One region of the Streptomyces sp. NPDC048290 genome, then DNA from elsewhere that is predicted to be linked to it. Evidence: riboswitches for the same ligand, from Rfam matches in the RefSeq annotation. Region 1 holds a riboswitch; the other holds the start of a gene.

What was found. Region 1 has a riboswitch for glycine ahead of gcvP (aminomethyl-transferring glycine dehydrogenase). Riboswitches for the same ligand answer to the same signal wherever they lie in the genome.
Region 2: another riboswitch for glycine. It lies ahead of gcvT (glycine cleavage system aminomethyltransferase GcvT); the one in region 1 lies ahead of gcvP (aminomethyl-transferring glycine dehydrogenase).

Annotation. Positions count from the first base shown of each region.
Region 1 covers NZ_JBEZLM010000014.1:9,849-13,249, forward strand. Annotated here, with positions in the region: gene AB0D49_RS24095 (DNA polymerase IV) at 1-667, shown strand, start outside; gene AB0D49_RS24100 (PRC-barrel domain-containing protein) at 978-1,346, opposite strand; glycine riboswitch at 1,460-1,555, shown strand; gene gcvP (aminomethyl-transferring glycine dehydrogenase) at 1,725-3,401, shown strand, end outside.
Region 2 covers NZ_JBEZLM010000010.1:33,618-37,018, forward strand. Annotated here, with positions in the region: gene glyA (serine hydroxymethyltransferase) at 1-395, opposite strand, end outside; gene gcvH (glycine cleavage system protein GcvH) at 411-791, opposite strand; gene gcvT (glycine cleavage system aminomethyltransferase GcvT) at 935-2,062, opposite strand; glycine riboswitch at 2,217-2,310, opposite strand; gene AB0D49_RS18810 (AAA family ATPase) at 2,566-3,234, shown strand.

The DNA.
Region 1 (3,401 bases):
GGTGCAGCGGCTGGCGGACCGGTGTGTGCGGCGGCTGCGCGGGGCGGGACTGTCGGGGCGGACGATCGTGCTGAAGGTACGGCGGTACGACTTCTCCACGCTGACCCGGTCCGAGACGCTGCGGGGGCCGACCGACGACCCGGCGGTGGTACGGGAGGCGGCGGCCCGGCTGCTGGACTCCGTGGACACCACGGGAGGGGTTCGGCTGCTGGGCGTCGGGGTCAGCGGGCTCGCCGACTTCACCCAGGAGGATCTGTTCGCCCAGGCCGCGGGGGAGCTGGCGGACGAGCACGCCGAGGAGCATGTCGAGGAGCGGGACCGCGAGGAGACGGAGGTGCAGGGGGAGCGGCGGTGGCCCGCCGGGCACGACGTGCGGCACACGGAGTACGGGCACGGCTGGGTGCAGGGGAGCGGGCTGGGGCGGGTGACCGTGAGATTCGAGACGCCGGGGTCGGAGGTGGCGGGACGGGTACGGACGTTCCGGGTCGGGGATCCGGAGCTGGAGCCTGCCGAGCCGTTGCCGTTGACCGAGGCGGGGTTCCCGGTGGGGGCGGGGGGAGACGCTGGGGTGGATCAACGGGTGGATGACGAGGCGGTCGACGGGGGCGGCGGCGGGAGACGGGTGGACCGTCGTGAGGGTGACGGGTTCGGGGCCGTGCGGGGGTGACCGGCTGGGGGCTTTCGGGGGTGGGTGAAGGTGCTGGTGGGGAGCGCGTGTTCTTCGGGGTCGGTGCTTCGACCGGGAGAGTGGTCCTGGGGGCTGGCTAGCGAGTGCCCTCGGCTGCGGGCTGCGGGCTGCGGGCTGCGGGCTGCGGCTTGCGGGCTGGGCCCTGTGCCCTGCTGTGCGCTACGGGCTGTGCCCTGTGCGCTGGCTGCCGGTGTCGGAGTGTGTGCCCCCGGCTGCGGGGTGTCGTCGTCCGGGGGCGGAGAGGGGCGGGCGCGGGCGGGCTGGGGTCGTTCCTCGGGTGGGCCGGGGGTCAGGTGTCGTCCTGGCCCGCCACCTTGCCGAAGTCGTGGTCCGGTGGGGGCGGGCCCGTCACGTCCAGGCCGTAGTGGTGGTAGAGCTGGAGTTCTTGTTCGGGGGAGAGATGGCGGCCGACGCCGAAGTCGGGGGCGTCCTTGATCAGGGCGCGGTCGAAGGGGACGTGCAGGGTGCCCTCGATCAGCTCGCTGGGCTCCAGGGGCACGAAGGCGTCCCGGCTGAACAGGCCCGTCCTTATGGCGGCCCACTCGGGCACACCGGTGGCGTCGTCGAGATAGACCTCGTCGATCGTGCCGATCTTGGTGCCGTTGCGGTCGAACGCCTTGCGGCCGATCAGGTTGCGAGGATCGATATCGGTCTGCACGGTCCCTCCACATCGTCGCAACTCATCCGTAAGCACTACGAAAGAGCACATTGGGGCGGGCGGCCACTCGAAGGTCCGTTCGTGGACCGCGCTGGTAGGCTGACAGCGGCTGCTGACCCTGTGCGGGAGAGTCCTCCGGGAAGATCCGGAGGCGCCGAAGGAGCAAATCCTCCCCGGAATCTCTCAGGCCCCCGTACCGCACGGACGAGGTCACTCTGGAAAGCAGGGCGGTGCCGATGGCGTCCGCTCTCACCGACGGTGAAAGCCGGGCCGGCGCCCGGTGAAGCTCTCAGGTCGAGATGACAGAGGGGGAGGCCGCAGGGGTACCCGCGTCGGGGTGCCCCCCGAAGGTCGCGTCAGACCAGGAGGCCCTCCGCAATGACCGCCCATCGCATTCCGCTCTCCGAGCTTGAGCAGGGGATTCCCTTCGAGCAGCGGCACATCGGCCCCGATCAGGAGGCGCGGGCCAAGATGCTCGCGCAGGTCGGCTACGGCTCCCTGGACGAGCTGACCGCCGCCGCCGTGCCCGATGTCATCAAGAACGCCGGGGCGCTGGAGCTGCCGGGGGCGCGCACCGAGGCCGAGGTACTGGCCGAACTGCGCTCGCTGGCCGACCGCAACCAGGTGCTCGGCTCGATGATCGGGCTCGGCTACTACGGGACGTTCACCCCGCCGGTCGTGCTGCGCAATGTCATGGAGAACCCGGCCTGGTACACGGCGTACACGCCGTACCAGCCGGAGATCTCGCAGGGGCGGCTGGAAGCGCTGCTGAACTTCCAGACGATGGTCGCCGACCTCACGGGGCTGCCCACGTCCGGGGCGTCGCTGCTGGACGAGGGGACCGCCGCCGCCGAGGCCATGGCGCTGTCGCGGCGGATGGGCAAGAACAAGAAGGGGCTGTTCCTGGTCGACGCGGACGCGCTGCCGCAGACCATCGCCGTGATCCAGACGCGCGCCGAGCCGACCGGGGTCGAGGTCGTCGTCACCGATCTCGGTGAGGGCATCCCCGCCGCGCTGGACGGGCGGGAGATCAACGGCGTGCTCGTCCAGTACCCGGGCGCCTCCGGGGCCGTCCGGGACATCGGGAAGGTCGTCGAGCAGGCGCACGAGCGGGGGGCGCTGGTCACCGTCGCCGCGGATCTGCTGGCGCTGACGCTGCTGAGGTCGCCCGGGGAGCTGGGCGCGGACATCGCGGTCGGCACGACCCAGCGGTTCGGAGTGCCGATGGGCTTCGGCGGGCCGCACGCCGGTTACATGGCGGTGCACGAGAAGTTCGCGCGCAGCCTGCCCGGACGGCTGGTGGGTGTCTCGGTGGACGCCGACGGCAACAAGGCGTACCGGCTCGCGCTCCAGACGCGGGAGCAGCACATCCGGCGGGAGAAGGCGACCAGCAACATCTGCACCGCGCAGGTGCTGCTCGCGGTGATGGCCGGGATGTACGCGGTCTACCACGGGCCCGAGGGGCTGCGGACGATCGCCTGGCGCACCCACCGCTACGCCACGCTGCTCGCCGCCGGGCTGCGGGCCGGGGGCGTGGAGGTCGTGCACGGCGCCTACTTCGACACGCTCACCGTCCGGGTCGAGGGCCGGGCCGCGCGGATCGCCGCCGCCGCGCGGGACAACGGGGTCAACGTCCGGCTCGTGGACGCCGACCACATCTCCCTGGCCTGCGACGAGACGACCACCAGGGCCCAGCTCGGCGCGGTGTGGAACGCGTTCGGGGTCGAGGCCGACATCGAGGCGCTGGACGCCGGGACCGGGGACGTACTGGGGGACGGGGCGCTGCGCAGCGACGAGTTCCTCGCCCACCCCGTCTTCCACCAGCACCGCTCCGAGACCGCGATGCTGCGCTATCTGCGCCGCCTCGCCGACCGCGACTACGCGCTGGACCGGGGCATGATCCCGCTGGGCTCCTGCACCATGAAGCTCAACGCGACGACCGAGATGGAGCCGGTGACCTGGCCCGAGTTCGGGCAGCTGCACCCGTTCGCGCCCGCCGAGCAGGCCCAGGGCTATCTGACGCTCATCCGGGAGCTGGAGGAGCGGCTCGCCGAG
Region 2 (3,401 bases), on a different contig from region 1:
TGCGTGAGGTGCCCGCCGTGCGCCAGGTCCAGGCCGAGGATCGTGTCCCCGGGCTGGGCGATGGCGAACAGCGCGGCCTGGTTGGCGGAGGCGCCCGAGTGCGGCTGCACATTGGCGTACTCGGCGCCGAACAGCTCCTTGGCCCGCTCGATCGCCAGCCGCTCGGTGACGTCGACGTGCTCACAGCCGCCGTAGTAGCGGCGCCCGGGGTAGCCCTCGGCGTACTTGTTGGTCAGCACCGAGCCCTGCGCCTCCATCACCGCGACCGGCGCGAAGTTCTCGGAGGCGATCATCTCCAGCGTGGACTGCTGGCGGCGCAGCTCGGCGTCGACGGCCGCGGCCACCTCCGGGTCGAGCTGGTGCAGCGGGGTGTTCATGGTGTTCTCGGCGGTCATGGGGTGGACGACTCCTCAGCCGGCGGAAAAGGCGGTGTACGCGTCGGCGGAGAGCAGCTCGGCCGGCTCGTCGGTGATCCTGACCTTGAACAGCCAGCCGCCCTCGAAGGGGGCCGAATTCACCAGCGCCGGGTCGTCCACCACGTCCTGGTTGAACTCCGTGACCTCGCCGGTGACCGGGGAGTAGAGGTCGGAGACCGACTTGGTGGACTCCAGCTCGCCACAGGTCTCACCGGCGGTGACGGCGGTCCCGACCTCCGGGAGCTGGGCGTAGACGACATCGCCGAGGGCGTTCGCGGCGAACTCGGTGATGCCGACCGTGGCCACACCGTTCTCGTCGGTGGCCGACAGCCACTCGTGTTCCTTGCTGTAACGCAGTTCCTGGGGGTTGCTCATGGCCTGAATTCTCCTGTACGGGTGTGGCGGGTGAGGTGGTGGGGGAGCGGGGAGGGCGCCGGTGACCGGCGCGAAGCCTTCCGGCGGGGCAGTGCGCAGCGCCCCGCGTCGTGCCCGGCGGCCCGCGTCGGACGCCCGCGGACCTACTTCTGGCGCTTGTAGAACGGCAGCGCGACGACCTCGTACGGCTCCTGGCTGCCGCGGATGTCGACCCCGACCCCGGCCGTGCCCGGCGCGGCGTGCGCGGCGTCCACGTACGCCATGGCCAGCGGCTTGCCCAGGGTGGGGGAGGGGGCGCCGGAGGTGACCTCGCCGATCACCGTGCCGTCCGCGACCACCGGATATCCGGCGCGCGGCACCCGGCGGCCCTCGGCGATCAGCCCGACCAGGACCCGCGGCGGCTCGGACTCGGCCCGCTTCGCCGCCTCCGCCAGGGCCTCGCGCCCGACGAAGTCGCCGTCCTTCTCGAACTTCACGACCGGGCCGAGCCCGGCGTCGAACGGGGTGAGGGCGGCGGTCAGCTCATGCCCGTACAGCGGCATACCCGCCTCCAGGCGCAGGGTGTCCCGGCAGGACAGCCCGCACGGCACCAGACCGACCGGCGCCCCGGCCTCGGTCAGCGCCTCCCACAGCGCCACCGCGTGCTCCGGCCGCACGAACAGCTCGAAGCCGTCCTCGCCGGTGTAGCCGGTCCGGGCGATCAGCGCGGGGACGCCCGCGACCGTGCCGGGGAGCCCGGCGTAGTACTTCAGCCCGTCCAGATCGGCGTCGGTCAGCGACTTCAGGATGCCGGGGGACTCCGGGCCCTGGACGGCGAGCAGCGCGTAGGCGTCCCGGTCGTCCCGCACCTCGGCGTCGAAACCGGATGCCCGCGCGGTGAGCGCGTCCAGCACGGTCTGGGCGTTGGAGGCGTTGGCGACGACCATGTACTCGGTGTACTCGGTCTCCGCGAGCCGGTACACGATCAGGTCGTCCAGGATGCCGCCGTCCTCCTGGCAGATCATGGTGTAGCGGGCGCGGCCGACCCCGACGGCGGCGATATTGCCGACCAGGGCGTAGTTCAGCAGTGCGGCGGCCTGCGGGCCGGTGACGGTGATCTCCCCCATGTGGGACAGGTCGAACAGCCCCGCCCGGGTCCGGACGGCGACATGCTCGTCCCGCTCGGAGGCGTAGCGCAGGGGCATGTCCCAGCCAGCGAAGTCGGTCATGGTCGCGCCCAGCGAGCGATGCAGGGCATCGAGCGCGGTACGACGGGGTGCGGCACTGCTCATCGGTGGATCTCCCAAGGCATGACGGCAAGCATGACGGCGAGGCGGGTCCTCCCCATCTGTCATCGGAACCTGAGAGGTTCGCCATGACCACGGACGGGTCAGGCTTGCACCTTGGGTGGAGCCACTGCGGCAGCGGCCCGCTTTTCAGATGTGCCTCGCCCGCGCGGTACGGGGCCTGAGAGATTCAAGGGAGGGACTTGCTCCTTCGGCGCCCCGGTGGTGACCGGGGACTCTCCCGCGCGGATTCAAGCGGCCGGTATGCAGTTAGGCGCGGCCATCATTGCACGCATCCGCCCGGCACGGCAGGGGGAGGCTTCCTGGCGGCGGGGCAGGTTTGGGGGGCCGTGCTCCATGGGCACGCAGTGTGGGCACGGAGATCGAAAGCTCTCTGTAGCAGGCTTGTTGCGCGATGCGAACGGAATGACGAGACACCGCGAATTACCTTCTCTTTACACTCGACGGGGAGGGGACCTCGTGAACCGCCCCAGGGGAGGACGATCACGGTGAACAGGACCACGGCGTACGCGACCGGCACGGGCGCCGCACTGCCCGGACAGCCGGCCGCGCCGGCCCGCGAGACCTGCCCCCCACTGGCCGCCCCGGTGGTCCGCGATCTGCGCGACCGGGCCGGCCGCAGCCCCCACGCCCTGCTCTTCGGCCCCCGTGACCTGGTCGTGGTCACCGGTCTGCCCGGCAGCGGCAAGTCCACCCTGATGCGGCGCACGGTGAAATCCGCCCGCATCGACTCACAGGACACCCGGGACCGCTGGGACCAGCGCACCCCGGGCCTGATCCCCTACACCGTCTACCGCCCCTTCGTCCGGATCGCCCACTACGCCGGGCTGCGCCGCGCCCTGCGCTCCGGCGAGGGGGTCGTCGTGCACGACTGCGGGACCCAGGCATGGGTGCGGGCCTGGCTGGCCCGCGAGGCCCGGCGCCGCGGCGGCCGGCTGCACATCCTGCTCCTCGACGTCACCCCGGAACAGGCCCTCCAGGGCCAGCGCGAGCGCGGCCGGGGCGTCTCCCGCTACGCCTTCCGCCGCCACCGCGGGGTCGCGGCGCGGCTCCTGCGCCGCGTCCAGAAGGGCCGCCTGCCCCACGGCTGCGGCTCGGCGGTCCTCCTGGACCGCGACGCGGCGAACCGCCTCCGCCGGATCGGCTTCACGGGGTAGAGCCAGGTTCGGGGGCCCGCCCCCAGCGCCGGGTTCGGGGGCCCGCCCCCAGAGCCGGGGTCGGGGGTGGCTCGGCGGGAGGGCCCGGCGGGCTCCGGGCCTGGGCGGCGAGCGCGGGAGTGCTCTGGCGTTCCGGCCGGTCCGGGGCGCCGGACGCACGCGGTGCC